DNA from 4 places in the Listeria grayi genome. Region 3 is predicted to be linked to each of the others. Evidence: predicted binding sites of a transcription regulator. Region 3 holds the regulator's gene; each other region holds the start of a gene.

Region 1 (7,854 bases), 940 kb from region 3:
GGCAGCCCATCTGCATGTAGATGAGAACAGCCCCTTGTTGCATGTACAGCGTGTTACACGAGATCAAGAAGACCGCCTTATAGAATATACCGAATTTTTCTATCCTGGCAATCGCTACCAGTATAACATCCAACTGCAAGTCCCTTAATAGTCAAAAAAACAGCTGTCCTCCATAAAGGATCAGCTGTTTTTTGATTGTCACAATAGCCATAAAAATACGGTGACCGCAATAAATACCAAGAATGCGATCGCATCAATGCCATGCCAATGGAGCAATCTAAACCGCGTCCGCTTGGCATCGCCCTCATAACCTCTTACTTCCATAGCATTGGCAAGATCCTCGGCTCGGTTGAATGAACTAACGAATAGCGGGATAAACACCGGCACGATCTTTTTCATCTGCTCGAAGATGTTTCCTTCCCCGAAATCCACCCCACGGGCACGCTGAGCTTTCATGATCTTATCTGTTTCCTCCATCAATGTCGGGATAAAACGCATCGAAACCGTAAGCATAAGCGCAATATCCTGCACCGGCATACGCAAATAGGAGAATGGTTTCAACAAGTAAGAGATCGCATCCGCTAAGTCCATCGGTTTCGTTGTCAGCGTCACTACCGTCGACATGACGATCAGCAGTGTGAAACGCAGAAACACTAGCGCTCCGTTAGCGATCCCGAACGAGGAGATCGTAATGGCTCCCCATTGGAAATAGACTTCACCGCCACCGGTAAACAGTAGCTGCATCACAACCGTGAAGAGGATCAGCCAAATCAGCGGACGTATCCCTTTAATAAACACGTTGACTTTTATTCGTGTCAACACAACTACCAAGAAAGTGAAAAAGATAATCAAAAAAGTCGTGATCCAATTATCTACCAAAAACAAGATCCCAATATAAAGCAGTCCCATTACCAGCTTGGCACGCGGGTCGAGTCGATGAAGAAACGAATCCCCCGGTACATATCTTCCTAAAATCAGCTTATCGATCATGAGACCACTTCCTTTCCATCAATTAAAACTTTGAATAATGACACTCGCAAGCATCAGCACTGTAATCGTTATGTTGACCACCAAAAAATTCTTGATACAAATGGCAAATGTTTTTGCTTTCACTTGCTCCTTATTAAACAATTTTAAGTTTCGATACACAGGATACGCCGCTAATATGCTTAGCAACATGATTGGGTGTAAATAGTTTAACAATACTCCTACTATAATAGCAGCAAATGAAGCATAATATAACGTATTAAATAAAATCACGCCTGCTTTTCTTCCTATATAATACGGCAGTGTAAAGCGATTGTTGCGGATATCTTCTTCTAAATCACATAGATTATTCGCCAACATGATATTTGCGATCGTAAATATCAACGGCAACGATACAACGCCGATCCGGATGATTTCCAGCAGATTGACCTCCAGCGTCACCCAAGCACCTTGCCACACTAAACTTGCGATTCCAGCATCGCTCGCATTGACATAAATCGCTAAGAAAAAGATACCGAACCCCATCGTTACTCCGGAGAAAATTTCCCCAAGCGGCATTCTGGAAAGCGGTACAGGACCAGATGTGTATAAGATCCCGATACAAAAACAAATAAAACCAATCAGTAATACCAGTAGATCTGTTTGAAATACAAGCCAAACTCCCAACAAAGTTGCAGTTAGAAACAGGCCAAAAATGGTAATAATAACCGTTTTTTCCGGAATTTCCCTTTGACCGATCACATTTTTCGACTTCCGATAGTCAAACTCATGCTTGTCGGTAGCCTTTCGATAGTCCATATAATTATTGATCGCGGTCGTTGTTAAATCAAAAATGAACATCGACGCAAAAAAAGTGATCGTTTGCAGCGGCTCAAAGACGTGATAATGAAAGACAACATACAATATCCCAATCATAAAAGGAAACACACTGGCAATTTTAGTTCTGATCTCAACTAGATCAAGGAACGTTAATAACGACATACGCCCTTTCCTCCCCTACATTCTTAATTTCCCATTTTAAAATCGTCTGTATTGACCAATTCAAACTTACCTTTCAATCCTGGAGTGATGTATACCTTCTTGTCGCGGCTGACAAAGACTGCTTCCACTCCTTTGAATTGTTTCAAATATTCTAATCCGCCTTGGATCCCTTTAGAAAAAGTCGCGGTGGACAAGCCGTCTCCATCGATCGATTTTTTCGAAATGATCGAAACACCGGCGATATTGTTATCAAACGGATAGCCCGTTTTCGGATCTAACAAATGATGGTAGTCTTTTCCATCCACTTCTAAATGACGTTCATAGATACCAGAAGTAACGATCGACATTTCTTCCGTCTCCAGCTTGCCGATAATACTTCCACGCGGCGAAAATGGATCTTGGATACCGACGTTCCATTTTTTTCCGTCAGGATTGTGACCGATAACGAAAATATTACCACCGAGGTCTACGATCGCTGAATTGACGCCGTGAGCTTTCATCACTTTCGCTACTTCATCCGCGATATACCCCTTAGCGATGGCTCCCAGATCAAGCGCCATACCTTTTCGCTTCAAATAAACGGTTTGGTTCGCTTCATTCAGCTGCACATCTTTATAATTTACCAATGGCAAACGATTATCGATCTCTGCTTGGCTTGGTTTGCGTGCATCTGGAAAGCCGATCCGCCACAAATTAGTAAGTGGTCCGATCGCCAAATCAAAGCCGCCATCAGAATTCTTGCTGTAGAAAATAGCTCTTTCAATCAAGAAGAACATATTTTTTGTTACTTTGACAGGTTTTTTCCCGGAATTAGCATTGATTTTATCGATCTCAGAATTTTTACCGTCATCATTTGTAGTGATCTCCGCCGCTAATTCTCGAATTTTCTTGTAAGACGCATCCATCGCATCTTGTTTTCCAGCATTATAGATCTTCAGAGAAACTACTGTGCCCATAAGAAAATCTTTTTTGCTAAGCGGCAACGTTTCCTTTTGATCCTGTTTTTTAGAAACTTCTTTTTTTGGTCCGCCGCATGCAGCTAAACTGCCGATCAGCAGAATAAAAACAAGCAGCCATGTCCATTTTTTCATTATCATTGCACCTTTCAATATGACCTCACTAGAAATACTATACCATATAACCCTATAATTGCTCATAAAAATAGCGACTAATCTTGCAATGCAGGATTAGTCGCTTACTTGCTAATAATGGTAATTCTTATTCTGCTTCTACGAAATTATAAACTTCGATTTTCTTTGTGTCGCCTTTTTGAGCTGCATTGATCAATTGATCTGCATATAATTGGAAAGCTTTAGAAGATTCTGTTGCACCAGATACAGTATCTACGTCAGCAGATTGTTTCTTTTCAAGTTCTTTGTTTAAAGTAGGGATGTATTCTTTCGGACCCACACCTGTTTTAGATTTCATTGCTTTTTCATAGTCAGCATCTTCGGATTTTTTCTTGCCGTCTTTTGTTACATAGTTATAATCAGAAGTTGCGATTTTGCCATCTTTTACTTCGATGTTGAAGACTACGCGATAGTTATGTGCGTAATTTTTTTCTTCCAAGCTGTATTTACCGTCTTTCAATTTAGCACCATTGTCGATTTCGATTGTTGAAGTATCGCCGCGTTGTGCTGCTTGGATCAATTGGTTTGCATAATTAGCGAAAGCGTCAGAAGAATGAGTTGCTCCACTTACTGCTTCTACTTTGCTTGCTGCTTGTTCTTTTACTAAAGAGTCATTTAATTGTTTGATATATTCTTTTGGACCAACACCGGATTTAGCTTTCATTGCTTTTTCATAACCAGCATCTTCGGATTTTTTCTTGCCATCTTTATTTAAGTAATCGTAGTTGGATTCTGTGATCTTACCGTCTTTTACTTTAATATCGAAGGAAACACGATAATCATGATCATAATTTTTTTCTTCTAATTTATAAGTGCCGTCTGTAAGTGTACCGTCTTTCTTAGCATCTTTGCTAACTGTTGCAGTTTGTTTTGAATCTGACTTGCTTTTATCTTTGCTACCGCTATCATTGTTTCCACAAGCTACTAATAACATACTGGAAGCTAACACAGCAGTTACACCCATTGCAATTTTTTTCACTTTCATAAAAGTTCCCACCTTTAATTTTTTATTATGTGACGTTATGCACATTAATTTTTAGAACCCAACACTCTTTCACAACCAAATAATAGCACCCTTTAGGCGGTTTGTCTATACTAAATCAAAAAACGGAATTGAATAAATTTTCTAAAAAATGAATAGTATTTCGGGAAATATGTAGTTAAATGTTAAAAATGATACAAAAACAGCTTTATAACTTAGTAAAAACTGATACTTTTGGTCTATGAATTTTGCCACTTTTCATACAAAGAACTATTTTTTTATAAAATGCACTATTTGCCCTCAAATTGACTAGACATAAGCGCTCTCAATCTGTTACACTATGGTAGATTAATAGTCTTATTTATATTTTTCATAATAGCTTTTGTGAAAAAAAATACAAGGAGTTGAGAGAGCATATGCCTGAAAAGAATATCGTTTTAATAGGGGCGGGATATGCAGGTGTTCATGCAGCTAAGAAATTAGCAAAGAAATACAAAAAAGATAAAGATGTAACGATCACATTGATCGATAGACATTCTTATCACACCATGATGACCGAATTACATGAAGTAGCGGCTGCACGGGTGGAACCAACTGCAGTTCAATACGACCTGCGCCGATTATTCAATCGTACAAAAGTAAATTTAGTTACTGATAATGTAACTAATGTCGATCACGACAAAAAAATCGTCACTACCGAACACGGCACTTATCCATTTGATTATCTTATTTTAGGTATGGGTGGCGAGCCAAATGACTTTGGTACTCCCGGCGTTGCAGAACACGGCTTTACATTATGGTCTTGGGAAGACGCTGTTAAACTACGCAAACATATAGAAGATACTGTTACTGCAGCTTCTCGCATCCAAGATGTTGCTAAGCGAAAAGCAATGCTTAGCTTTGTAGTCTGTGGTTCCGGCTTTACTGGAATCGAAATGGTCGGCGAATTGCTGGAATGGAAAACTCGTTTAGCAAAAGATAACAAGATCGATCCAAACGAAATCGAATTGTCTGTTGTCGAAGCTGTACCAACGATCCTAAACATGCTAGACCGTCGTGATGCTGATAAAGCAGAACGCTACATGGTCAAAAAAGGAATCAAAATTCTTAAAAGCGCTCCGATCGTTGAAGTTAAATCGGACCGCATCATCTTGAAATCCGGACAAGAGCTTCCAACTCATACATTGATTTGGACTGCCGGCGTAAAAGCTAACTCCGATACAGAAGAATACGGCATGGAATCTGCTCGTGCTGGTCGTTTGAAAGTAAACGAATTTATGGAAGCAGATGGTTTGAAAGACGTTTATGTAGTTGGTGACTTAGCTTACTTTGAAGAAAATGAAGGCAAACCAACTCCACAAATCGTTGAAGCTGCTGAACAAACTGGGATGACTGCTGCGAAAAGCATCATTTCCGAAATCAGCGGAACAGAAAAAGAACCTTACAATGGTAAATATCATGGTGTTATGGTCTCGATCGGTGCTAAATATGGTGTTGCTCACTTAGGCAGCATGCATTTATCTGGCTGGTTCGCGATTTTCATGAAACACATGGTCAATCTATATTACTTCTTTGGCATTCGCAGCGGCTACTACATGTGGCAATACATCATGCACGAATTCTTCCACATCAAAGATGGCCGCAATATTTTCCGCGGTTGGACTTCTCGCTATGGAAACGTTATCTGGGTATTACCACTACGTGTTTACCTTGGCTGGTTCTGGATCGATGAAGCATTGTCGAAAATTTATGGTGAAAGTACTTGGGATAAAGTCAACTTCTCTCACTTAGGACGTCTTTTCAACGGTATTGGTAAGGATTCTTGGCTGACAGCAACAACTTCTAAGATGCCATTTGACTGGTTGCAAACTGCAGCTACTTCTGGTGCAAGTCAAGCAGCCGGTGATAAAGCCGGAGAAGCTGCTCAAAATGTTACTGTTCCGATCTTACAACATATGCCTGGCTGGTTTAAATGGATCATGCAATTATTGATGCCAAACCTTGACGTTGCATTGTTCATGCAAAAAGTAGTTCCATTCATCGAACTTGCGATCGGTCTTGCGATCTTAGCTGGCCTGTTCACATGGTTAGCAAGTATCGGAAGTGCTGGCTTCCTAGTAATGTTTACTTTCAGCGCAATGCTTGGCTGGGATAAATTCTGGGCATTACCTGCTTCCATCGCAATGTTGAACGGTGCCGGACGTACATTCGGCTTTGACTTCTGGGTTGTTCCTTGGATCCAAAAAGGTCTCGGCAAATGGTGGTACGGTAAACCTAAATCGATTTATCGAGATAAATAACCTATCAAATAAAGCTGGAGCAGTCCATTTGTCTATTCATAAACGAATGGGACTGCTCCCTTTTTTTACTTAAATACTGTCTATTTAGCGAAATATCATTTACAATAAAGGAAATGAACGAATAAGATGGGTTGGATCACAGATGACGAAGAATAAACGACTCGTTTACATTGCCTTGCTAGCTGCTCAAGCGGTGGTTATCGGCCTCTTAGAACGAGCAATTCCTTTCCCCTTTGCCTTTGCTCCTGGAGCGAAGTTGGGGTTATCGAATATTATCACCTGCATTTCTTTATACACATTATCCTTCAAAGATACATTTATCATAGTGGCGATCCGATTAGTACTGGCAACCTTGCTTGGCGGCACGATCTCCACATTCTTATACAGTGCCAGTGGAGCAATCATCAGTCTGCTCGGAATGTTTCTCGTGAAACAATTGGGGCCAAAACGCATCAGTATTATTGGTGTCAGCACAACCGGGGGCATACTTCATAACGTCGGGCAGCTTTTAGTAGCCAGCTTTTTAGCCAAATCTTGGAATGTGATGCTTTATTTACCAGTTTTGTCTTTCATCGGCATTCTTTCTGGGATCGCTGTTGGGATCGCTGCTAATTATTTATTAAAAAACGTAAAAACATTGCAAGTTTTTTTCCTTGCGAAAGAAAATAGAGAACACTAATCAAAGGAGTTTCGCTATGCAAATCAATGCCATGTGGAATAACTATCCTGAACTTCAGAAAGATTTAAAAGAAGTTTTAGTTACGATCGAAAAAAATATCAAGATCCGCGATAAAAATGTCGCTGAAAATATCAATGCTATGATCCACTCCGGCGGAAAACTTTTACGCCCTGCCTTTGTATTGCTGACTGCTCAAGCCGGGCCAGAATATAATGCGGATCGATCGATTGCCGTTGCAAGCGCCCTCGAGGTCCTGCACATGGCGACGCTTATCCACGATGATGTGATCGATGATGCAGACATGCGCCGCGGTGTGCCGACGATCCATTCCAAATTCGGACGGAAATACGCTGTTTATACCGGCGACTATCTATTCTGCGTCTGTTTCAAGATTCTCTCCGCACATGCCGATTCTGTTGAAAATATTGATTTTAACAGCAAGAATATCGAAAAAATATTAATGGGCGAACTGAATCAGATGAAAGATCTTTATCATACTAACGTCACCCTAAAGGACTACTTGAAAAGGATTTCCGGTAAAACGGCACAATTATTTGCATTGAGTTGTTACTCTGGCGCCGCTGCTAGCAAGGCTTCACGAAAACTACTTTACCATGCGAAAAATGCCGGTCATTTTATTGGAATGGCCTTTCAAATCATTGATGACATTTTGGATTATACGAGCACGAATGACGGATTGGGAAAGCCAGTATTAAGCGATGTGAAGCAAGGAAACTACTCGTTGCCTTTAATTTATGCTTTGCAGCAACACCGCGATGTATTTTTACCTCTCTT
Region 2 (7,854 bases), 620 kb from region 3:
ATGGCGTCACTGTGAATAAGGTTTCTAAAGGTGAGTTCGACTCCTTAGAAACATTCTACTACAATGCCCGCTTTGATAACCCAACAGGTAGCTATCCGATCCCAGATTTCATGAATAGCTATACGATTTCTTCAGGAACTTACGAACAGACCTTTGAAGTCGCTCATAAATTAACGATCACTTCGAAAGATGCGATCACATTTAATCAAGGTAGTGATCTATCAGAAGCGGATTTCCTACAAGCGATTGATGCAAAAACAGATGACGGTACAGAAGTGACAAGCGATTTTACAGATGTCGTAGATTTAAACACACCAGGCACGTATACTGTGACATTGAATGCCCAAAATGAAGGCGGACTAAAAGCAGAACCTACTACGGTCACAGTTACCGTTATAGCGAAACCTGTTATCCAAGCAGATAAGGAAATCACCTATAATGTAGGAGAACCTGTTGATGCTGAGCAGTTCTTAAAAGATATCCACGCTACAGTGACACCAGAAAACTTGGAAATCATGAATGACTTTACCAAGCAAGTCGATTTTGATAAACCAGGCACGTATATCGTGACACTTGATGCTCAAAACGACAGGGGAATGAAGGCTGATCCCGTGGAAATCACTGTTAAGATCTCGCCAAGACCAATCATTCAAGCAGATAAAGAAATCACTTACACGGTCGGTGATGCGATCGATGCTGAGCAGTTCTTAAAAGATATCCATGCCACAGTGACGCCGGAAAACTTGGAAATCACGAACGACTTTACTAAGCAAGTCGATTTCAGCAAGACTGGTACTTATACCGTGACGCTTGGCGCTGTGAATGATCGCTCTCAAGCAGCTGAGCCTGTTGTTGTAAAGGTGAACGTAGTCGCGAAAGAGGATACGAATGAAAACGGTCAAAATCCAGAGGACTCCGATAAGCCGAAGAATGATACCGATAAGCCAGCAACTGATAAGGAAGCATCGAAAGAAGAAGCATCCCAAGGTTCGGATAATAGCCAAGCAACTAAGGACCATGCGGTGGAAACGATCGCCACAGACCCTATCATGCATCAAAGCGGTCTGCTTGCCGCAGAACACGTAATTTCCCAAACAGCGCAACCAGCAGAAAGAAGCAACACCATAATGCAACAAGTACAACAAAGCTATGTAAAGGCTGCCGGCAAGTATTCTCAAACGGATGACGCACATGCATTATTGCCGAAAACTGGCGATACGGCAAAGCCACTACTTGGATTATTTGGAACAGCTTTTGCAGCCTTTGCCTTTGTTCTTTTACGCCGTAAAGGAAATAGAAACCAGAATTGACTTCCAGCTTTCTACAGATTATTCTAAAACTAAAAGGAGGCTGATCACAATGATCACGACTACATCCCCAACTATCGAAGGCAAACAAATCATTGAATATAAGAAAATCGTATTCGGTGAAGTCATCACTGGAATCAATGTATTAAAAGACATTGGTGCAGGTATCCGCAACTTTTTCGGCGGACGTTCCGGCGGCTATGAAGAAGAACTCATCCAAGCCCGTGAAGCGGCGATCGAAGAAATGGAGAACCGTGCAGAAGCACTTGGCGCCAATGCGATCATCGCTGTTGATGTCGATTATGAAGTACTGGGTGCAGATAATGGCATGCTGATGGTATCTGTTTCCGGAACTGCTGTGGTTGTGGAATAAATAAAAAGAAGCTGGTTTTTCCAATTTAGGAAAAACCAGCTTCTTTAGTTTATTATTCAAACAACGAGCTCACAGAAGCATTTTCATGCACGCGCACGATCGCTTCACCAAGCAATGGTGCAACAGACAGTTGTTCCATTTTGTCGATCCATTTTTCTTCTGGTAAAGCGATGGAATTTGTAACCACTAATTTTTCGATCGGTGATTGGTCGATTCGCTCCATTGCTGGTCCAGATAAAACTGGGTGCGTACAACATGCGTAAACTTGTGTAGCGCCGGCATTTTTAAGTGCGTTGGCTGCTAATGTGATCGTTCCTGCTGTATCAATGATGTCGTCGATCAGGATACAAACTTTTCCTTCTACATTCCCGACGATATTCATTACTTCTGCGACATTCGGACGCGGTCTGCGTTTGTCAATGATCGCGATCGGTGCTTTCAATCGATCTGCCATTTTGCGAGCGCGGGTAACTCCACCGTGATCAGGAGAAACGATGACTAGATCATTTCCTAGATGACGTTCGCCAAAATATTTGCTAAGCAAACGAACTGCATTCAAATGGTCGATCGGGATATCGAAGAACCCTTGAATTTGCGGTGCATGCATGTCCAAAGTAATCATTCTAGTAGCTCCAGCTGTTTCGATCAAGTTTGCTACTAATTTAGCCGTGATCGGTTCTCTGCTGCGGGCTTTACGATCTTGTCTTGCATAGCCGTAATATGGCATTACAATATTGATCGTAGCTGCCGAAGCACGTTTTAGTGCGTCGATCATGATCAAAAGTTCCATTAAATTTTGATTTACTGGGTAGCTTGTTGATTGAATGACATATACGTGGCAGCCGCGGATACTTTCTTCAATATTGATTTGGATCTCGCCATCACTAAAATGTGTAACACTTGATTTTCCCAGCTCAATTCCTACTTCTTTCGCAATTTCTTCTGCTAGTGCGCGGTTAGAGTTTAGCGAAAAGATTTTTAACTTCGGATCAAAATACTCGTTTGACATAATCAGCCTCCACTATTTTTATTAAAATTAAATTTAAAAACAAACTTAGTCATTAATTATTATAGTTAAGTCGCTTTGCGTAGCCTTCTTTATTCACTTGCTTGCTTCTAGCGATCGCAAGTGCTCCCTCCGGCACGTCTTTTGTTAACGTCGAACCAGCTGCGACAAAGGCATTATCCCCTATTTTAAGCGGTGCGACTAGGTTAGAGTTGCAACCTATGAATACGTTATCTCCAATAATGGTTTTAGCTTTGTTCTTGCCATCGTAGTTGACAGCAATGGAACCGCAGCCGACGTTGACGTTTTTACCGATTTCCGCATCACCCATGTAGATAAAGTGAGGCAGTTTCGTATTTTCGCCAACCACTGCTTTTTTCGTTTCCACGAAATTACCGATCTTCACGTGTGCACCGATCTCTGACTCAGGGCGGAGATGCGCATACGGTCCAATTTGGACTTCGTCGGCAACTTTGCTTTCGATCACGGCAGAGCTGCGGATAAGCACGCCACTACCGATAACTGAATCTTGGATATCTGATCCGCTTGTAATCGTACAATCATCGCCGATCACCGTGTTTCCTTTGATTGTGACACCGGATTCGATTACTGTATCCTGTCCAATTTCCACATCGACATCAATGTATGTATTTTCAGGATTGATCAGTGTGACGCCATTACGCATGTGTTTCTCATTGATACGTTTCTGCATCAGCTTCGTTGCTTCGGCTAGTGCCACTCGGTCATTGACACCAAGCGATTCGTCGGACGATTCCATCCGGTAAGCAGCCACAACTTCTTCTGCATCTTTCAAGATCTTAATAACGTCAGGAAGATAAAATTCCCCTTGCGCATTGTCGTTAGTTACTTTGGATAAAGCATCAAACAACGCTGCATTATCGAAACAATATGTTCCGGTATTGATCTCTTTTACTGCTTTTTCTTCGGAAGAAGCATCTTTTTGTTCCACGATTTTCCCTACTATTCCTAGATCATCGCGAATAATACGACCGTACCCAGTCGGATCTTCCAAAGAAGTTGTCAATATAGTAGCCTTTGCTCGTTTCTCATGATGATACTTGAGCAGAGCATCGACTGTTTCGCTCCGAATCAAAGGAGTATCGCCGCATACAACTAATGTCGTACCTTCTTTATCAGCAAGGAGGTCTTTTGCTTGCAAAACAGCATGTGCAGTTCCTAGTTGTTCTTCTTGTTTGACGAATTCGCTTTTCCCACCCAATTGTTCTTGGACGTTATCTGCTCCATGCCCCACGATCGTGACGATTTTGTCCATGTTCAGCGTTTTTATTTGATCTACAACATGTTCTACCATTGGTTTCCCGCAAACGGGATGTAAAACTTTATAGAGTTTTGACTTCATACGCGTCCCTTGACCCGCAGCAAGCACAACTGCGTACCGTTTTGTCATATTATTGAACCCCCAATATACACTAATGTTCCACTATGAATAATACAGCAAAATCCGTCAATTTTCAAGGCTACGATCGAACTAATCCCATTATAATGGCTTAAATAAAAAAGTTTAATAATTTCAAAAAATCACGCGCCGCTATAAGGATTTTTAGTACATTCCCTTATAGAACTCCCAATTTATGTATGTTATCTTTCTCGAATATGTTATTTGCAGGAGATGGAAAGGAGGTAAATGTGAATCTATAAACAATTCATTTCTCTACGCATACAAATTTCGCATATTTAGGAGGAAAACATGAAATCACAACTTAATACTACTAAAAAAGATGCTTATTCTGCTTTGATTATCGGAACATTTGCTATGATGGTCTGCTTTATGTCATGGCTGTGTTTAGCACCGTTATCCAACGAGATCAATCAAATTTTCCATTTAACAGTGGTTCAAAAGACTGTCTTATTGGCAATGCCAGTGTTGCTCGGCTCGATCATGCGTATTCCGCTGGGAATCATGAGCGACCGTTTTGGCGGAAAGAAAATTTACATTTTTCTACTGCTTTTCTTACTGATCCCGCTTTTTTTGATCCCACGCGTGCATAGCTACGAGCTACTGCTGGTCGCTGCTTTTCTACTGGGAATGAGCGGTACTTCCTTTGCAGTCGGTATCTCCTATGTGTCAGCTTGGTTCCCGCCTGAGAAGCAAGGCCTTATTTTAGGAATTGCCGGAATGGGCAATCTAGGAACTGCCATTTCTGCGCTGATATTACCGCGAATGGCAGAAAAATGGAATTTTGAAGGGCTTTTTACATTCTTGATCGTCCTTACTATCATAACTATTCTCATCGTTTTATTCGGATGTAAAGAAATGCCTGTCGATCCAACGAAAACACTGCGCGATTCGCTTGTAGTCGTCAAAGAGAAAAGCACTTGGTTGTTAAGTCTTTTTTATGCGTTGACGTTCGGTTTGTTTATGTCATTAAGTAATTTGATCCCGACCTTTATGAATGATCTTTTTAAAACAGATGCTGTTGTTGCTGGGATGTGGACAGCCGTATTTGCTGGATTGTGTACATTCGCTCGTCCTGTCGGCGGTCTTCTTTCTGACCGGTTCCGTCCCTCACAATTACTGCAGATCGTTTTCTTCGGGATTAGCATCGTTGCTTTTGCAATGATGGGTGCTTTAAACTCCTATGCATTCTTCTCTGTTATTCTGGTTGCTGTCGCGCTTGTCGCCGGCTTAGGGAATGGGATCGTATTCAAAATGGTTCCTACTGTTTCCAAAGGGAATACTGGTGCCGTCACTGGGATCGTTGGAGCATTGGGTGGTTTGGGTGGTTATTTCCCGCCAATCATTCTTGGTGTCATTAAAACATATACCGGCAGCTTCCAGATCGGGATCTTGCTGCTAGCCCTATTCGCATTGTTCTGCTGGTTTGTGTTATACCTAACATTTATTAGAAATAAACAAGTAGCCTGATTTAGAAAAGCGCTGTTTTCCTAAAGTGGAAAACAGCGCTTTTTCATTTTGGATTCAAGGAGATGATCGTATCAGTCAAATGGAGGAGCTCATCTTTATAATGCGAGATCACGATCGTTTGGATCTGTTCTTTCAAAATCACTGCTTTCGTCAGCTCGATCACTTGCGCACGTGTTTCATCATCGAGTCCCGTAAAGGGCTCATCCAAAAGCAACAGTTGCGGCTTGCTGAACAATGCCCTTGCAATCGCAACGCGCTGTTTCTGTCCTCCAGAAAGCAGATGAATCGGTTGGTAGATATATTTTTCAATTGCTAATTCTTGGATTAGAAAATGAAAATGTTCATCTAGCCCTGTCGCTCCTTGTTTCCGTTTCAACCTTGTTTTTTGACTGAAATAGATATTTTCTTTGACATTCAAATTTGGAAATAACGCCAGATCCTGCATCACATAAGCAAGATCACGCCTTTGCGGAGGCAATTGGACATCAGTTTCGCTATTAAACCACTCACTGTTTCCAAACGCAATTCGTCCGCTCTCTGGCTGTTCGATGCCAGCAATACATTTCATGATCGTCGTTTTCCCCATACCGCTGCTTCCTGTCATTCCTGTGATCAATTCCGTAAAGTCAAAGTGGAAATCCAGTCGCTGGGGGAAAAGTTCTTTTTTGATCATTACCGATAAGCTCATTATTTGCTCCACCTGCTTCGCTTATTAGTCAATAGATAAATGATTATCAGGGCAGCAAACCCGATGAATGCGTCGGTTACACTCAGCATCACCGCTTTATCTACTTCATTCTGTTGAATAGCAAAGTAGATCGAGGTCGCGATCGTGTCGGTCTTTCCTTCGATGTAGCCCGCCACCATCAAGCTAGCGCCAAATTCACCCAACCCGCGACAAAAAGATAACAGGATGCTGGCGAAAATATGCTGCCAGCAGTTTGGGATGATAACGCGGAATAATAGTTCGATTGAATTTGCCGAAAGTGTCCGTCCGACTTGTATGAGTTCGATCGGTACGGATAAAAATGCCGCTTTTAATCCCTGATACATCAACGGTAGAACAACACATATTGTTGCGACAACAGCGCCGGTTAGTGTGAAAATAATGGAATAATCTCCGAAAAGTGCTGTTAGTTTTCCTAGAAAGCCGTATTTCCCAAATGACTGTAGCAAAACCAGTCCTATCACGGTCGGCGGCAAAACAAGCGGTAGTAGCAGAACGCTCTCGAGCAACCACTTCCCCTTGAACTGCCAGTAAGCACCAATATATGCAAGCGGCAACATCAAAAGAAATGCTACGAGTGTCGCCCCAATCGCGATAAAAATGGAATGCGTGACTGGCACAAGCATGCGTCCCGCTCCTTTCTAAAACTTAGTTTGCTACTTGGAAACCATATTTGTCGAATACTTTTTCTGCATCTTTTGTACCGAGATATTTATTGAATGCTTCTACTTCTTTAGCGTGTTTTGTTTCTTTTACATCCCCTGTCCAATAAGTGATAGGTGCATGCAGTTTTTCCGGAACCGTGTAAACAACAGACACTTTATCACTGATAAGTGCATCTGTCCGGTAAACAAGACCTAGATCCACGTTGCCGCTTTCCGTGTAGGCCAATACTTGGCGAACATCATTGGCTAGTACCAGATTTGGCTTCAGCTCATTTTCGAGCTTCAAGCTTGCAAATGTTTCTTCCGCATAAGCACCGGCTGGGACCGTTTTAGGTTCGCCGATCGCGATTTTTTTTGCTTGTTTCAATTGTGCTGCTAAGGTTTTTTCTTTTTTTATGTTGTCTTGCTTGTTGGCGACAACGACTAGATCATTTTTCAAAACTTCCTTGGCATTTGTGATCTTATCTTTGTCTTTTAATTGATCCGCATCGCTTTTACTTGCTAAAAGAACGCCGTCGATCGGCGCACCGCTGACTACTTTTTGTCTGATTTGACCTGAACCAGCAAAATCGATGTCGATCGTTTCGTCTTTATGTGTTTTTTCGTAGTCTGTTGCGATCTCAGATAAGGCGTCTTTTAAACTTGCAGCTGCAGAATAATGGATCGTTACTTTTTCTGCAGCTTTATCTGTTTTCGTAGCAGAGTTACTTTGACCTGCCCCGCAGCCGCCGAGAATAAGCATTGCTCCTAATGTAAATACAGTGAGTTGTTTTTTAATCGTTATCTTCATAATAATAACCTTCCTTTACAAATTCAGTATAGTGCTGCCAGTCTTTCTCCAATTTCAAGTATTGCTCTTCTAATTTCT
Region 3 (7,854 bases):
TAAGAATTTTCATCATTTTAATTCCTTCCACTTGACTTGTTTTGACTTATAGTACAATATATAAAACATCAAGTCAAATAAATCGTAAAAGAGAGGTCTTTAAAATGGGAAATGGATTAGATCCTAAAAAAACGGCGTTAGTAATTATTGATCTGCAAAAATGGCTGGGAAACAATTATGCTCCGAATTCAGCTGAAGACGTGGTGGCAAAGGCAGCGCAATTGACGGATAAATTTCGCAAAGCAGGTGCATTTGTTGTACTTGTCCATGTATCAAGTAAAGATATGAAAGACATGCCAGCTCCATTATTAGATCGGGAGGCCCCACAATTGAATCTTCCTGAGCAGTGGGATGAGATCGTTCCGGAGTTAAATGTACAGGAAACGGATCATCTGATAGTGAAAAAGCAGTGGGGAGCATTCTTTGGAACAGACTTGGATCTGCAGTTGCGTAGACGCGGAATCGATACAATCGTGTTAGCAGGTATCGCAACAGGTCTAGGGGTGGATACAACAGCAAGAGAAGCGTTTATGCTTGGATATAATCAAGTTTTCAGTATTGATGCGATGTCCGGTTTTACTCAGGAAGAGCACGATCATGTGAAAAATTATATTTTTCCTAGAATGGGGAAAATCCGAACAACAGCAGAAATCATTGCTTCATTCGAAGGTTAAGAATCAACAAATAGATACCAGCAAATTATATGCAATGGAGCTTGACGATTGGACTAGGTTCTCATAGAAGAGCTGGGAGAACCGCCTTAAAGCGACAATAAATGGAAAAAAAGAGCGAGATAATCGCTCTTTTTTCCATTCTCTATTCCAGATGTTCACTAACTTCTTCCCATTCTTCCATCCATTTTTCTGCTGCTCGTTTCTGCTTTTCTAATTGCGTGTTGACCTCATATGCTTTTTCGTGGTCTTGATAAACAGTAGGTTCTGTAAGCAAGCTTTCCAATTCGGAAATTTGGGCTTCCGTTTTTTCCAATTCTTTTTCGATCTCTGTTAAGCGCCGCTCTAATTTCCGCCGTTGCTTCTGCTGCTCTTTATCTTGCTGATAGCTATTTTTGGCTGGACTGCTGCTAGTAGGAAGCGGGGCAGACGGGTTTTGTTTCGCTGCTTCCTCGGCATCTAAGCGGGCGATCTCCTCTGCCTCGGCTAGTTTTTGCAAGTAATAATCATAATCGCCTAAATATGTCGTCGCGCCATCAGGAGCCATTTCCAATACTTTCGAAGCGATTCGGTTGATAAAATAGCGGTCATGCGAAACGAATAAAATCGTTCCCTCAAATTGGATCAGTGCAGCTTCCAATACTTCCTTGCTATCGATATCCAGGTGGTTGGTCGGTTCATCTAAGATCAACACATTAGCACCAAGTAGCGTCAGCTTCGATAATGCCAGCCGTGCTTTCTCCCCGCCGCTTAGGCTATAGACCAGCTTGCTGCAGTCTTCCTCAGAAAATAGAAAATTGCCTAAGCATGTCCGAACAGCTTGTTCGGTCATATCGGGGAAATCGTCCCATAATTCTTGGAGCACAGTTTTATTGGAGGAAAGATTGGTTTGTTCTTGATCGTAATAGCCAATCTGAACGCCGGAACCAAATTCAAAGTCGCCGTATAATGGTGGCAACTTTTCGATCAACGTTTTTAAAAGGGTGGTTTTGCCGATACCATTGGGACCGACGATCGCCACACTGTCGGGACGTTTGACTTCAAACTGGATATGCTGAGCGATCGGTTGCTCTTTTTGATACCCAATCGCCAGATCGTATGTTGATAACACATCTTTTCCAGTAGGTTTGGAAAAATGGAAACCAAAATGTGCCGATTTCTCACTGCCTTCTGGCCGATCGATCCGGTCGAGTTTTTCTAATTGTTTTCTTCTGCTTTGCGCGCGTTTTGTCGTGGAAGCGCGGACGATATTGCGAGCAACGAAATCTTCGAGTTTCGCGATTTTCTTTTGTTGCATATCGAATTCTTTCCATTCTTTTTCGAGCTTGGCTTGTTTTTGAACCAAGAACTGGCTGTAGTTGCCGACAAAACGGTCGATTTTCGTGCGACTGATCTCATAAACTTGGTTGACGACTTTATCTAAGAAATAACGGTCATGCGAAACGATGACCAACGCGCCCTGATAATTTTGCAGATAGTTTTCCAGCCATGTCAGCGTATCGATGTCCAAATGGTTGGTCGGTTCATCGAGAATAAGGATATCTTGCTTGGAAAGCAACAATTTCGCTAGGGAAAGCCGTGTTTTTTGACCACCGCTCAGGGATTGGATCGGTTTCTCATAATCTGCTTCATAAAAGCGGAAACCATGCAGAATCGAACGGATATCGGCTTCGTATTGATAACCGCCTTGTTCTTTGAAGTTATGCTGCAGTTCATCATATTGCTTCAAAAGCGATTGGAATTGCGCTTCGTTGGAAATAATCTCCGGATCGGCGATTTTCAATTCGATCTCGCGCAGCTGTCGTTCCATTTGCTGTAACTCAGTAAAAACGGTGAGCATCTCTGCCCAGATCGTTCGTTCTGATTCTAGGGGTGTGCTTTGTGCCAAATAACCGATCTTCACCTGTTTTGGTTTGGAGATCGTCCCCCCGTCATAACTCAGTTCGCCAGCGATGATTTTTAGCAGGGTGGATTTCCCAGCACCATTGCGGCCGACTAATGCAATTCGATCATTTGTTTTTACTTCTAATTTTATATTATCTAGGATCATTTCTGCCCCGAAATATTTGCTGATTTGCTGTACTTGTAATAAAATCATGATTTCTCTCCTCTAACTTACTACTTTTAGTTTAGCTCAAAGAATTAGCAAAGGCAACGTGCGACTATCAAAATTCTTTTCACGTATTATATTTTTGTGAAAATTTGTGATTTCTTTTGTGAATTTTTATGGTAAAATGATGTCTAACGGCTTTTTGTTAGTTTTTTGAAAAATTATGAGCAAAAAGTTTGTGCATTCTTTGTGAAATGTTTATAGTATAAAAGCAAGCATGTGAAAATGAGAGCAGTTATCTGCAGATCTTTAAGAAGTGCTTCGGTTCAATTAGCAAAATTTTCAAGGAAGAAGGGAAAAGTTAAGATGGAGGAAAATACAAAAATTCCACAAGCAACAGCAAAACGCTTGCCATTATATCATCGTTATTTAAAATATCTACATGAGTCTGGTAAAGAGCGCGTATCATCTGCTGAATTAAGTGAGGCAGTGAAAGTAGATTCTGCAACCATTCGTCGTGATTTCTCCTATTTTGGAGCACTTGGAAAGAAAGGCTATGGCTATAATGTAGCGTATATCCTCGATTTCTTCAGCAAAACGCTAAGTCAAGATAAACAAACTAACGTTGCTATCATTGGAGTAGGGAACTTAGGAATGGCGCTCCTGCATTACAACTTCATGAAAAACAATAATATCAAGATCGCCGCTGCTTTTGATGTCGATGCTGATAAAGTAGGCACGATCCAACAAGATATACCAATTTATCATTTAAATGATATGGAAGAAACATTACGCGAAAACAATGTGGAGGTCGTGATTTTGACAGTACCGTCAAGCGAAGCGCAAGCCACAGTGGATAAATTGTTAGAAGCAGATGTAAAGGGGATCTTGAACTTTACACCAGCTCGTATCAGTGTACCAAAACACGTTCGTGTCCATCACATTGATCTAACGACAGAATTACAAACACTTATTTACTTCTTGGAAAATTATCCGCAAAATAAATAAGTAAATAAAAACTGCCGGAAAGCAAAATACTTTTCCGGCAGTTTTTTTATTTTTTACGATTGAATAAGGCGATGAAGATAAACCGTGCACCAGTGACAAAATCAATGGCTGCCATCGCCATGATGACATAAGCGAGAATCGTCCAGCCGCTATCATTTACCTGTTCCACAGCAAAGACCACAAATACAATGCCGAGAACGATATAAAGCAATCCCTGGAAAATCGATTTATTTGCATTCATAACTTAGGAAACACCACCTAAAGAAAATAGTAGAACGATCGCATTCATGATCATATGCGCAAAAATGGTGACAGTGATCCGCTTTGTTTTCGTATATAGGAAACAAAGAATCAAACCGATGGAAAAGTAAACCAGCAGAAATGGAAGGTCACCATGCCCAAGGGCGAAAAACAAAGAGCTGATTACCGCTGCCACATGGATATTCATCCAATTGGTGAGACCACCGAATAATACTTTCCGAAAAACGATTTCTTCAATGACCGGCGCAATAAGTGTGATAAACACAAATAAGACTGGTGCCTGTTTCGTCAAAGATGTCAGCATTTCCGTATTTGCCGAGCCAGCAGGGGTATCCATAAACAACTGCGTGATCAAACCGGCAACTACTTGTCCGGCAAAGAGCATCAGAACGCCTGATACAGCCCAAACTACGCTCATACCAACGCTTGCCTTGGTTCCTCGAAGTACTTTATCAGTTGCCGGTTGTTTGCGAAGTAGCAGCCAGATGACAAATAATGTGATCAGATTCGCCACAATATTCCAGATGACAACACTTTGGTTGAAAGCTTGCTTACCCGCTAACGTGGTGAAATGAAGAACCAGCCCGTGTACGATCGGGATACCGACAATGCCGGATAAAAAATTAATTACATAAACCACTAAAACCCAAAAATATCTTTTAGACAAAAAATCGCTTCCTTCTAGCTAAACTTAAATATTCAAGAACTATTACGTTTTATTGTACTAATTATTGGTACAACAAGCAATTATAAAAAAACGCCAAAAATTTTTTTAGTAGTTTTTGCTTGCATTCCTTACCATTTTTGACTATTATAATATTGTGTTAGCACTCAAAACGTTAGAGTGCTAAAAATAGAAACTATCACTATGAGGAGGTTATTTACATTGTTAAGACCATTAGGAGATCGTGTCGTTATTGAAGTACTTGAAGCAGAAGAAAAAACTGCAAGCGGTATCGTGTTGCCGGATTCAGCAAAGGAAAAGCCACAAGAGGGCAAAGTAATCGCAGTAGGAAATGGCAAAGTACTAGAAAACGGAACTAAACAAGAACTAGAGGTAGCAGTAAATGATCGCATTATCTTCTCTAAGTATTCTGGTACAGAAGTAACGTATGACGGCAAAGATTATTTGATTATCCGCGAGGACGATATTTTAGCAATTGTTTAATCTAAGATAAAATGGAGGGAATAATAAAATGGCAAAAGATATTAAATTCAGCGAAGACGCTCGTCGTTCCATGCTACGCGGTGTGGATCAATTAGCGAACGCAGTAAAAGTAACACTTGGACCAAAAGGTCGTAACGTTGTTTTAGGCAAAAAATTCGGTTCTCCACTTATCACAAATGATGGTGTGACGATCGCAAAAGAAATCGAATTAGAAGATGAATTTGAAAATATGGGAGCAAAATTAGTTTCTGAAGTTGCTTCCAAAACGAATGACGTAGCCGGAGACGGTACGACAACAGCAACAGTTCTTGCTCAAGCAATGATCCAAGAAGGATTGAAAAATGTAACAGCTGGTGCTAACCCTGTCGGTATCCGCCGCGGGATTGAACGAGCAGTTGCAGCAGCAATCGAAGAACTAAAAACAATCTCTAAACCGATCGAAGGGAAAGAATCGATCGCTCAAGTCGCTGCGATTTCTTCTGGAGATGAAGAAGTAGGTAAATTGATTGCAGAAGCGATGGAACGCGTTGGTAACGACGGCGTCATCACGATCGAGGAATCCAAAGGCTTTGCGACAGAATTAGATGTAGTTGAAGGAATGCAATTCGACCGCGGCTACACAAGCCCTTACATGGTAACAGATTCTGACAAAATGATCGCAGAACTAGAAAAACCATATATCTTGATCACTGATAAAAAGGTAAACAACATCCAAGAGATCCTACCATTACTAGAACAAGTGGTACAACAAAACCGTCCGTTATTGATCGTTGCGGAAGACGTGGAAGGCGAAGCACAAGCAACACTTGTGTTAAACAAACTTCGCGGTACATTCAACGTCGTAGCAGTGAAAGCACCAGGATTCGGCGATCGTCGTAAAGCAATGCTGGAAGACTTGGCGATCCTTACAGGCGGTCAAGTAATCACCGAAGACCTAGGATTAGATCTTAAAACAGCAACTATCGACCAATTGGGAACAGCTAGCAAAGTAGTCGTAACGAAAGACGACACAACCGTTGTCGAAGGCGCTGGCGAATCTGCTCAAATCGAAGCACGTGTTAACCAAATCCGTGCGCAAATGGAAGAAACAACTTCTGAATTCGACAAAGAAAAACTACAAGAACGTTTAGCAAAACTTGCTGGCGGAGTTGCAGTAGTTAAAGTCGGAGCAGCAACTGAAACAGAATTGAAAGAACGTAAACTTCGTATTGAAGATGCGTTAAACTCTACTCGTGCTGCCGTTGAAGAAGGTATTGTATCCGGTGGTGGTACAGCCCTTGTCAATGTGTACAATAAAGTAGCAGAACTAGAAGCAACAGGCGACGAAGCGACTGGTATCAAGATCGTTCTTCGTTCTTTAGAAGAACCAGTTCGTCAAATCGCACACAATGCTGGTCTAGAAGGCTCTGTTATTGTAGAACGTTTGAAAAATGAAAAAGTTGGCGTTGGCTTCAACGCTGCAAACGGCGAATGGGTAAACATGATTGACGCTGGTATCGTGGATCCTACTAAAGTTACTCGTTCTGCTTTACAAAACGCTTCTTCCGTAGCAGCACTACTGCTTACAACAGAAGCCGTAGTTGCCGACCAACCAGAAGAAAACGCACCAGCTGCAGCACCTGATATGGGCATGGGCGGCATGGGCGGAATGATGTAAGGGAAACCTTGCGAATAGCTTAATACCAATGTTTAAAGCGGTCTTTATGACCGCTTTTTTTGTTTCCGTAGTCAGTGCTTTTTAATTGGCATAAAGATAAGGAAACTGGTAAATTAAAACCTGGAAAAGGGTGCTAGGAGAGTGATAAAGATGGAAAAAATAAATTGGGTAGAATTTAAAAAAGGTATCGAAGAGAATGAAGAAGAGATTTCTTTTTATTTTCATGATAATGAATGGTGGATAAGTCGCTTATACGGAGAGCCTAGAAGTTTTTTGCTTACCAGGTCAAAGGATTCTTATACGCAACGGTTTGAAACAGCGGAGGAACTATTTACACGTGGGGAAATTGAAGGTAAAACTATTACTGATAGAAGAGAAGAGCTATATTGGTAAACGAACCTCGCTGGAATAGTTAGGATTATTTCAGTTCCTTATATTATAATAGTTTTCAATTTTGCCCACTAATCTAAAAGAATTCTATGAAATGTAACGGAACATTGTTTTGCTTTCAACAGCTAGATAAGTTGGTTTAAAAGGGAAACGAAAATATGTAAAAGCCCATAAATAGCATAATAAACGAGCGGCATGATCTAAGAAAAACTTACAAATAACCTAACACCAAAAAAAAGCGGCCACAACGACCGCTTTTTTATTTATCATTTCTCATTCAATTTCGAATGTTTCCTAGAGTAAAGGAAATAAAGTGCCAATCCAACAACTAGCCAAATCGCAAAACGTTCCCATGTCAGCGGGTTTAGATTAATGATCAAGAACAGACAGAAACCAATTGCCAAAATAGGCACGAGTGGAACGAGCGGTGTGCGGAATGCTCGCGGAAGATCCGGCTGTGTCTTGCGAAGTACCAAGATGGAGAAAGAGACAAGTACGAATGCGCTTAGTGTTCCGATATTAACGAGTTCTGCCAACTCATCTAATGGAATAAGCGAACCTAAAATCGCGGCGATGAGGCCGAATACCCAAGTGGCGATGAATGGTGTATTGTATTTTTTGCTTACTTTTGAAAAAATCGGTGGGACTA
Region 4 (7,854 bases), 550 kb from region 3:
TATGTTAGTATTTTACAATTAGGCCGAAAAAGCTTACAATAATAAAAAAAGCAAAAGGGTGGAAATAATGCCTAATTTACTCGGTTATACACTTCTGCAGATGATTGCCAGGGAATCAACAAATGGTTACGAGCTGGTGCACCGTTTACGGATCATGCAAAACACGCATCATAGTCAGATTTATCCCGCTTTATCAAAATTAGAAGAAGATGGCTACTTGACTGTCCACAGGCAAGCACAGGAAAAACTTCCTGATAAGAAGATCTATGCGATTACAGAAAAAGGGATCGATGCCTTGGCAGAATGGTCAGAAACGCCTTTAAAGAATCCAGTCACTAAAGATGAATTTATTATTAAGTTACAGCTTGATTGGGTCAATAAAAGCCGGACAGAAAGTTTGCTGAAGGAACGTCAAACCTATTTAGAAGAACAGCTGGAAATGGTCGATGAAACACTTCATCATTTTGAAAAACTGCTACATTTAGATACGGATGCTGCTAGGCAAGAGGATATGCCCTACCAAGTATATGCTCGCAAACGAGAATTGCTTGTTGTAGAGTTGGAATGGTGCGAGCGTATGCTAGCCAATCGAGCTAATTAAAAAACGCCATCTATGTTAGATGGCGTTTTTTATTATTTAGCAAACTCTAAAATGTCTTTTGCTAATTTCACACTTGCTTCTTCTGGCGGTTCGATTCCTTCAAGCGGATAGCGAATCCCCATTTCTTTCCATTTATAAACACCCATTGTGTGGTAAGGAAGTACCTCTACCCGCTGCACATTGGGAAGCGTATCAATGAAATGGCGCAAGTTGGTCAAATCATCCACATCATCTGTTTTCGTTGGTACTAAGACGTGGCGAATCCAGATCGGCTGATTTTTTTCTTTCAAATAATTTGCAAAGTCCAAGATCGGTGCATTTGGACGCGTTGTGAGCTTCAAGTGTTTTTCCGGATTGATCTGTTTGATATCTAATAAGATCAAATCGGTCACTTCCATCAAACGATCCAATTTTTCAATAAATTCCGGATCTCTGCTGAAACAGCCACCGCAAGAATCAATAGTCGTATTCACACCTGCTTGTTTGCACAGCGTGAATAATTCGATCAAAAAATCGACTTGCAGCAAGGGCTCTCCACCGCTTACTGTGATACCGCCGCCGGATGCGTCCCAAAATTCTTTATATTTGATAGCCTCATCAAATACATCTTGTGCGGTGCGTTCTGTTCCTTTTCCGATTTTCCAAGTATCTGGGTTGTGACAAAACTGACAACGAAGCAGACATCCCTGCATAAAGACAATAAAACGAATTCCCGGCCCATCTACTGTCCCCATTGTTTCTATCGAATGAACCCTTCCAATTGTGTTTGTCATTTTTTATCCAATCCCTTCTCTTTTCAATCGAGAGGCGGAAAGTCCGCCTCCAGCTTTTGATCACTATTCTTACATGGATTCGTGCATCGTACGGTGAATAACATCTAATTGTTGTTCACGCGTTAATTTGATGAAGTTTACAGCATATCCGGAAACACGGATCGTTAATTGCGGATATTCTTCTGGGTGATCCATCGCATCTAATAATGTATCGCGGTTGAAGACGTTGATGTTCAAGTGATGTCCCATTTTTGTAGAATAACCGTCTAGCATTGCTACTAGGTTGTCGACTTGCGCACTGTCATCACGGCCTAGTGCTTTCGGTACGATCGAGAATGTGTTGGAAATTCCGTCTTGCCCGTATTCATATGGAAGCTTAGCAACGGATGATAAGGATGCTAATGCACCTTTCGTATCACGGCCATGCATTGGGTTAGCTCCTGGTGCGAATGGTTCGCCTGCGCGGCGTCCATCTGGTGTGTTCCCTGTTTTCTTACCATAAACAACATTGGAAGTAATGGTAAGCACTGAAGTTGTATGAACAGAGTCACGATAAGTTTTGTGTTTTTTCACTTTTGTCATGAATGTTTTTAGAAGGTCGACTGCGATTTGGTCAACGCGATCGTCATTATTGCCGTATTTCGGATAATCGCCTTCGATTTCAAAGTCAACTGCTACGCCATTTTCATCGCGGACTGCTTTTACAGTTGCATATTTGATTGCAGAAAGAGAATCGACCGCTACAGATAATCCAGCGATACCAGTTGCCATTGTACGTAAGACATGTGTATCATGAAGCGCCATTTCTAATCTTTCATACGCATATTTATCATGCATATAGTGAATAACATTTAATGTATTCAAGTATAGTTCTGCGATCCATTCCATCATCGCATCGTATTTTTCAAGCACTTCTTTGTAATCTAAAACGTCGCTTGTGATTGGACGGTAAGCAGGTCCAACTTGTGCTTTCGATTTTTCATCGATACCACCATTGATGGCATATAACAATGTTTTCGCTAAGTTAGCACGTGCGCCGAAGAATTGCATTTGTTTGCCGACACGCATTGCGGATACACAACAAGCGATCGCATAATCATCGCCCCATTTAGGACGCATAACATCATCGTTTTCGTATTGGATCGCACTTGTTTTGATCGACATGTTGGCACAGAATTTTTTAAATCCTGATGGCAAGTGTGTGGACCAAAGAACAGTCAAGTTAGGTTCTGGAGCAGGTCCTAAGTTATCTAATGTATGCAAGAAACGGAAGGAGTTTTTTGTAACAAGCGGGATGCCGTCTTCTGAGATACCACCAATGGATTCTGTTACCCATGTTGGGTCGCCAGAGAATAATTCATTGTAATCTGGAGTACGAGCAAATTTCACTAGACGTAATTTCATGATGAAATGATCTACGATTTCTTGTGCTTGTTCTTCTGTTAATACACCATTTCTAAGATCACGTTCTACATAAATATCTAAGAATGTAGAGGTACGGCCTAGACTCATTGCTGCACCATTTTGTTCTTTGATTGCTGCTAGATAGCCAAGGTATAACCATTGGAAAGCTTCTTGAGCTGTTTCTGCTGGGCGGGAAAGATCGAATCCGTGTTTTTCGCCTAGTACTTTTAATTCGCCTAATGCACGGATTTGTTCGTTAAGTTCTTCACGCAAACGGATAATATCATCGCTCATTGTGCGAAGACCTGTGTTGTTCAAATCTTTTTTCTTTTCTGCGATCAAGAAGTCGATACCGTATAATGCTACACGGCGATAGTCACCGATGATACGTCCACGACCATAAGCATCTGGAAGTCCAGTGATGATACCGGATTTACGAGCTGCGCGCATTTCAGGTGTATAGGCATCGAACACGCCTTGGTTATGTGTTTTACGATATTCTGAGAAGATGTGGCTGATCTCTGCATCGATCTCAAAGCCGTATGCTTCTGCTGCTGTTTCTGCCATGCGGATACCACCGAATGGTTGTAAGCTGCGTTTGAATGGTTTATCTGTTTGGAAACCAACGACTTTTTCCAAATCTTTGTTTAGGTAGCCAGGATCATGAGAAGTAATCGTGGAAACGATTTTAGTATCCATATCAAGGACGCCGCCATTATCGCGTTCTTGTTTGGTAAGATCCATTACTTGTTCCCATAATTTATTGGTCGCATCAGTTGGGCCGACTAAGAAGGAATCATCACCTTCATAAAGTCGATAGTTTTTTAGGATAAAGTCTCTTACATCGATTTCCTCTTGCCAAGTTCCACCGACAAATTCTTTCCATTGTTCTTTCATTTAAATAGCCTCCAATTTTTGTTCAATTTTGAGCGTTAAATAATGAGCATAACTATTTGTAAATGTTTACACTGTTATGATACCACATTTCTCAAAAAATGCTACAGTTTTTGAGAAACTTTTTGTGAAAAAATTATTAAATAGGCTAAAAGTCACTAATAGCCCCAATTACTTTTTTACTGCTCTTATTAAAGTGGCGTTCTGTATTAGCCGAATGGTGAAAATTGTTATAATACAGATAAAAACGCTTGTGTACTGTGGCACAAGCGAAATTCGCTATAAACAAGCGTTTTCATCAAACTGTTTTTCATGAAAAAAGTGAGGAGAATTTCCCCTCACAGATTCCATAATTTTTTATTGGAAGTTGTGATCGCGATAGCCCCATTTTCTAGCGCATCGTTCACTTGTTCCTCCGTTTCGATCAATCCGCCGGCAATGAGTGGTATATTCATCATCGCTTTCATGCGTGCGATTTGATTTGGCAAAATACCTGGCAGTAATTCGATCGCATCTGGATTTGTTTTCTCAATCATCGCAATCCCTTTTGTATACGCGCTTGAATCGATCGTAAATAAGCGCTGGATCGCAATAATGTGCTGCTGTTTAGCTTTGATCACAACATTGCTTCTTGTAGAAACGATTCCTGCTGGTCGAATCTCTTGACAAAGATATTCCGCACCATAATCATCGTTTTTTAAACCATTGATCAAATCTGCATGCAAGATGACTTTTTTATTTGCAGACTTAGCCAGATTGACAAGCGATTTTAATTGCGCGATATGCGTTTCCAGCATGACGAGATATTCTCCATCTAAAGCGATTATTTTTTCAATGTCACGCTCTTGGTGCGCTGCAGGGATGATTTTCTGTTGTCCAAACACTTTTGTCCACTCCTTTGGCTACATAACACGTTTAAACATTTTTTCCAGTTCATAAGTGGTATATTCGATAACGACTGGTCGGCCGTGCGGGCAGGTAAATGGATCGCTTGCCTCGCGCAACGTATCCAGCAAAGCCTCCATGTCTTCTTTTGTCAAATAATGGTTGGCTTTGATCGATTTTTTGCAGCTCATCATAATGGCTGTATCTTCCCGCAATTTATGGATACTGATGCTCGGCGCATTAAGCGCTTCGTCAATGATTTCCCGCAAGGTCTCCTCTTCTTGGTCTTTCGGGAACCAATTCGGATGCGAACGAATGATATAACTGTTTTGACCAAATGGTTCCAAGAAAACGCCCACTTCTTCCAGTTTCTGTTTTTGCTCTTCTAACCGCACATATTCATCTGTTGAAAATTCCAACACGATCGGAACAAGTAAATCTTGTAATTCTCTTGCCACTTCACCGATTTTTTCGCGATAAAACTCATATTTGATTCGTTCTTGTGCAGCATGCTGGTCAATGATATAAAGGCCTTTTTCATTTTGTGCCAGAATGTACGTCGCATGCATCTGTCCGATCGGATATAGTTTTGGCAAGCGTTCCGTTGGTGTGATGGTGACTTCTTCTTGCTCTTCCTGCTTTTCTTCTGGACGATCCAGGAGCGCATCTAAACTTTCATATAAAGCATTTTCTTCGGCCACATAGGAATTATCTTGTTCGGGCGGCTGCTTGTAATGAAACGGTTGATCAAGTCTTGGCGGTTCCGACTGTTTTTTATCAAAGTCGATCTGCAGTTGCTCGGAAGCGAGTTTCTGTTTTTTGGAAACTTCACCGCTTGGAATAAGCTGTTGCTGGTGGAAAGCTCCTTTCAGCATTTGTGTGATCAATTGTCCTAATTCTTTTTCTTTGCTGAGTCGTACCTCCAGTTTAGCCGGATGCACATTGACATCCACGATGATCGGATCCATTTCGATCTGCAGGACAATGATCGGATAACGACCGATCGGCAGGAGCGTATGATACCCTTCCTGGATTGCTTTTACAAGGGCAAAATTTTTGATATAACGACCGTTAACGATTGTGGAGACATAATTACGATTGGCCCGGTTGATCTCCGGCAAGATCGCATAGCCATTCACTTTAAAATCAAGGGATTCAGCACTTACCGGAAGCGCTTTGCGGGCGATCGACACACCGTAGATCGCAGCGATCACTTGACGCAGATCTCCATTCCCGCTTGTTTGCAACAGTGATTTTCCGTTATGAGAAAGTCGGAAACTGATTTCCGGATGGGATAGCGCTAGGCGATTGATGATATCTGTGATATTTCCAAGTTCTGTCGGCAGACTCTTTAAGTACTTCAAGCGAGCCGGTGTATTATAGAATAATTGTGTGACTTCGATTTCCGTACCTTTTCGAGCATCACTGCTTATTTCTTCTAAAATTTTTCCGCCTTGGATCGTTAAATGCTTGCCTTGCTTTTCTCCGGTCGACGTGGTGATTTTCACTTGCGCGACAGAGGCGATACTTGGTAATGCCTCCCCGCGGAAACCTAATGTGTGCACGCGGAAAAGGTCGTGCTCATTTTTGATTTTGCTAGTAGCATGACGCAGAAAAGCCGTTTCTACATCTTCAGGCTCGATTCCGCTACCGTTGTCGATCACGGTGATCTTATTTAGACCAGCTTCTTCGATCAAAATATCGATCACGGTACTTCCGGCATCGATCGCGTTTTCCGTCAATTCCTTGACAACGGAAGCTGGGCGTTCTACTACTTCCCCAGCTGCGATCTTATTGGATAAAAGTTCTGTCAATTCAACAATTTTATTAGCCATTTGGCTCACCTTCTTTTTCTTTACATCGTTTTTTGCTGTAACTTGTAAAGTACGTTCATTGCTTCCATTGGCGTCATCTGCATCAAATTAAGTTGCGCGATTTCTTTGCGGAGATCGCGATCTGCTTTTTTAGGAGCAGGGATATCTTCTACTTGGAACATCGCAAGCTGGATGTCTTCTTCTGTTTTTTCTACTTGGGAAGCAGTCTGTTCTTTTTCCGCTTCCAGTTCCGCCAAAATCTGGCTCGCCCGTTTGATAAGATCAGCAGGAAGTTCTGCCAGCTGAGCAACATGGATTCCATAGCTTTTATCTGCGGGTCCCTCTTTTATTTTATGCAGAAATACGACTTTGCCGTTTTCTTCGACAGCACTTACATGGATATTGGCAAGGGATGCAAGTTCTTGATCCAAAACAGTTAGTTCATGATAATGGGTCGAGAATAATGTTTTTGCTTTGACATTTTCATGGATATATTCAATGATCGCTTGGGCAAGCGCCATTCCATCATAAGTTGCTGTCCCGCGGCCGATCTCGTCGAAAAGGATCAAACTGTCTTTCGTTGCATTAACGATCGCATTACGGGCTTCAAGCATTTCTACCATGAATGTACTTTGACCAGCAATCAGGTCGTCTGCTGCACCGATTCTAGTAAAAATCTGATCGAAAACTGGCAAGGTTGCTTCTTCTGCCGGTACAAAACAACCAATTTGAGCGCAGATCGCGGTCAAAGCGACTTGGCGCATATACGTGCTCTTACCGGACATATTCGGACCGGTGATCAATAATATCTCTCGGTCATCATCCATTTGACAGTCGTTCGCTACATAGCTCTGTGCCCCCATGACGCGTTCGACTACGGGGTGACGTCCCTGTTTGACGGAAAGTTTGCCTGTTTCACTCAAAACTGGGCGAATAAAGTGATTCTTTTCGCTGACTTCTGCGAAACTTTGCAAGCAGTCGATCTCACTAACCAATTTCGCAAGAGCTTGCAAGCGGTGGATAAAGGACTTCACTTGCTCACGCACTTCGATAAACAATTGATATTCGAGCTCCACACTTTTTTCTTCGGCTTCTAAAATCAATTTTTCTTTCTCTTTTAATTCAGGCGTGATATAGCGCTCGGCATTGGTCAATGTTTGTTTGCGTTCATAACGTCCTTCGGGAAGATGGTGGGTATTTGCTCTTGTTACTTCGATATAATATCCGAAAACTCGATTAAAACCAACTTTGAGTGACTTGATTCCGGTGATTTCTCGTTCTTTACTCTCTAATTCAGCGATCCAGCTTTTGCCATTGCGGCTGGCATCGCGATAAGTGTCAAGCTGTTCATTGTAACCGTCTTTGATGATGCCGCCTTCGCGGATCGAGATTGGCGGACTGTCAATGATCGCTTGTTCTAAGATCGTCATCAATTCTTCGCATGGATCTAATTTATCAGCAAGCGTCTGCAGGCTATCTGACT

What was found. The regulator Rex, encoded in region 3, represses fermentation and respiration genes when NADH is low (regulators of the CRP and FNR family bind a similar motif). The targets are predictions, from matches to a motif close to TTGTGAAATATTTCACAA.
Region 1: a site for Rex is predicted at 4,111-4,128, ahead of pplA (extracellular electron transfer flavoprotein PplA). Genes of this name have one in related genera too.
Region 2: a site for Rex is predicted at 4,353-4,370, ahead of EL241_RS00940 (nitrate/nitrite transporter). Genes of this name have one in related genera too.
Region 4: a site for Rex is predicted at 3,924-3,941, ahead of pflB (formate C-acetyltransferase). Genes of this name have one in related genera too.

The regions. Positions count from the first base shown of each region.
Region 1 is NZ_LR134483.1:2,608,302-2,616,155, forward strand. Features, by position in the region: gene EL241_RS12910 (GntR family transcriptional regulator) at 1-148, shown strand, start outside; gene fmnA (FAD export ECF transporter transmembrane subunit FmnA) at 199-990, opposite strand; gene menA (1,4-dihydroxy-2-naphthoate polyprenyltransferase) at 1,009-1,968, opposite strand; gene EL241_RS12925 (FAD:protein FMN transferase) at 1,992-3,059, opposite strand; gene pplA (extracellular electron transfer flavoprotein PplA) at 3,187-4,083, opposite strand; gene EL241_RS12935 (FAD-dependent oxidoreductase) at 4,497-6,380, shown strand; gene eetB (flavinylation system FAD exporter subunit EetB) at 6,523-7,059, shown strand; gene EL241_RS12945 (polyprenyl synthetase family protein) at 7,076-7,854, shown strand, end outside.
Region 2 is NZ_LR134483.1:180,639-188,492, reverse strand. Features, by position in the region: gene EL241_RS00960 (LapB repeat-containing protein) at 1-1,310, shown strand, start outside; gene EL241_RS00955 (putative heavy metal-binding protein) at 1,360-1,680, shown strand; gene EL241_RS00950 (ribose-phosphate diphosphokinase) at 1,733-2,689, opposite strand; gene glmU (bifunctional UDP-N-acetylglucosamine diphosphorylase/glucosamine-1-phosphate N-acetyltransferase GlmU) at 2,742-4,115, opposite strand; gene EL241_RS00940 (nitrate/nitrite transporter) at 4,416-5,594, shown strand; gene EL241_RS00935 (ATP-binding cassette domain-containing protein) at 5,638-6,282, opposite strand; gene EL241_RS00930 (molybdate ABC transporter permease subunit) at 6,282-6,947, opposite strand; gene modA (molybdate ABC transporter substrate-binding protein) at 6,970-7,776, opposite strand; gene EL241_RS00920 (hypothetical protein) at 7,760-7,854, opposite strand, start outside.
Region 3 is NZ_LR134483.1:798,200-806,053, forward strand. Features, by position in the region: gene EL241_RS03780 (TetR/AcrR family transcriptional regulator) at 1-16, opposite strand, end outside; gene EL241_RS03785 (isochorismatase family protein) at 105-674, shown strand; gene EL241_RS03790 (ABC-F family ATP-binding cassette domain-containing protein) at 817-2,769, opposite strand; gene EL241_RS03795 (redox-sensing transcriptional repressor Rex) at 3,088-3,729, shown strand; gene EL241_RS03800 (YdiK family protein) at 3,776-3,970, opposite strand; gene EL241_RS03805 (CPBP family intramembrane glutamic endopeptidase) at 3,974-4,657, opposite strand; gene groES (co-chaperone GroES) at 4,877-5,158, shown strand; gene groL (chaperonin GroEL) at 5,187-6,815, shown strand; gene EL241_RS03820 (hypothetical protein) at 6,966-7,208, shown strand; gene EL241_RS03825 (branched-chain amino acid transporter BcaP) at 7,472-7,854, opposite strand, start outside.
Region 4 is NZ_LR134483.1:1,344,567-1,352,420, reverse strand. Features, by position in the region: gene EL241_RS06565 (PadR family transcriptional regulator) at 65-601, shown strand; gene pflA (pyruvate formate-lyase-activating protein) at 634-1,374, opposite strand; gene pflB (formate C-acetyltransferase) at 1,444-3,675, opposite strand; gene EL241_RS06550 (glycerol-3-phosphate responsive antiterminator) at 4,011-4,556, opposite strand; gene mutL (DNA mismatch repair endonuclease MutL) at 4,575-6,392, opposite strand; gene mutS (DNA mismatch repair protein MutS) at 6,413-7,854, opposite strand, start outside.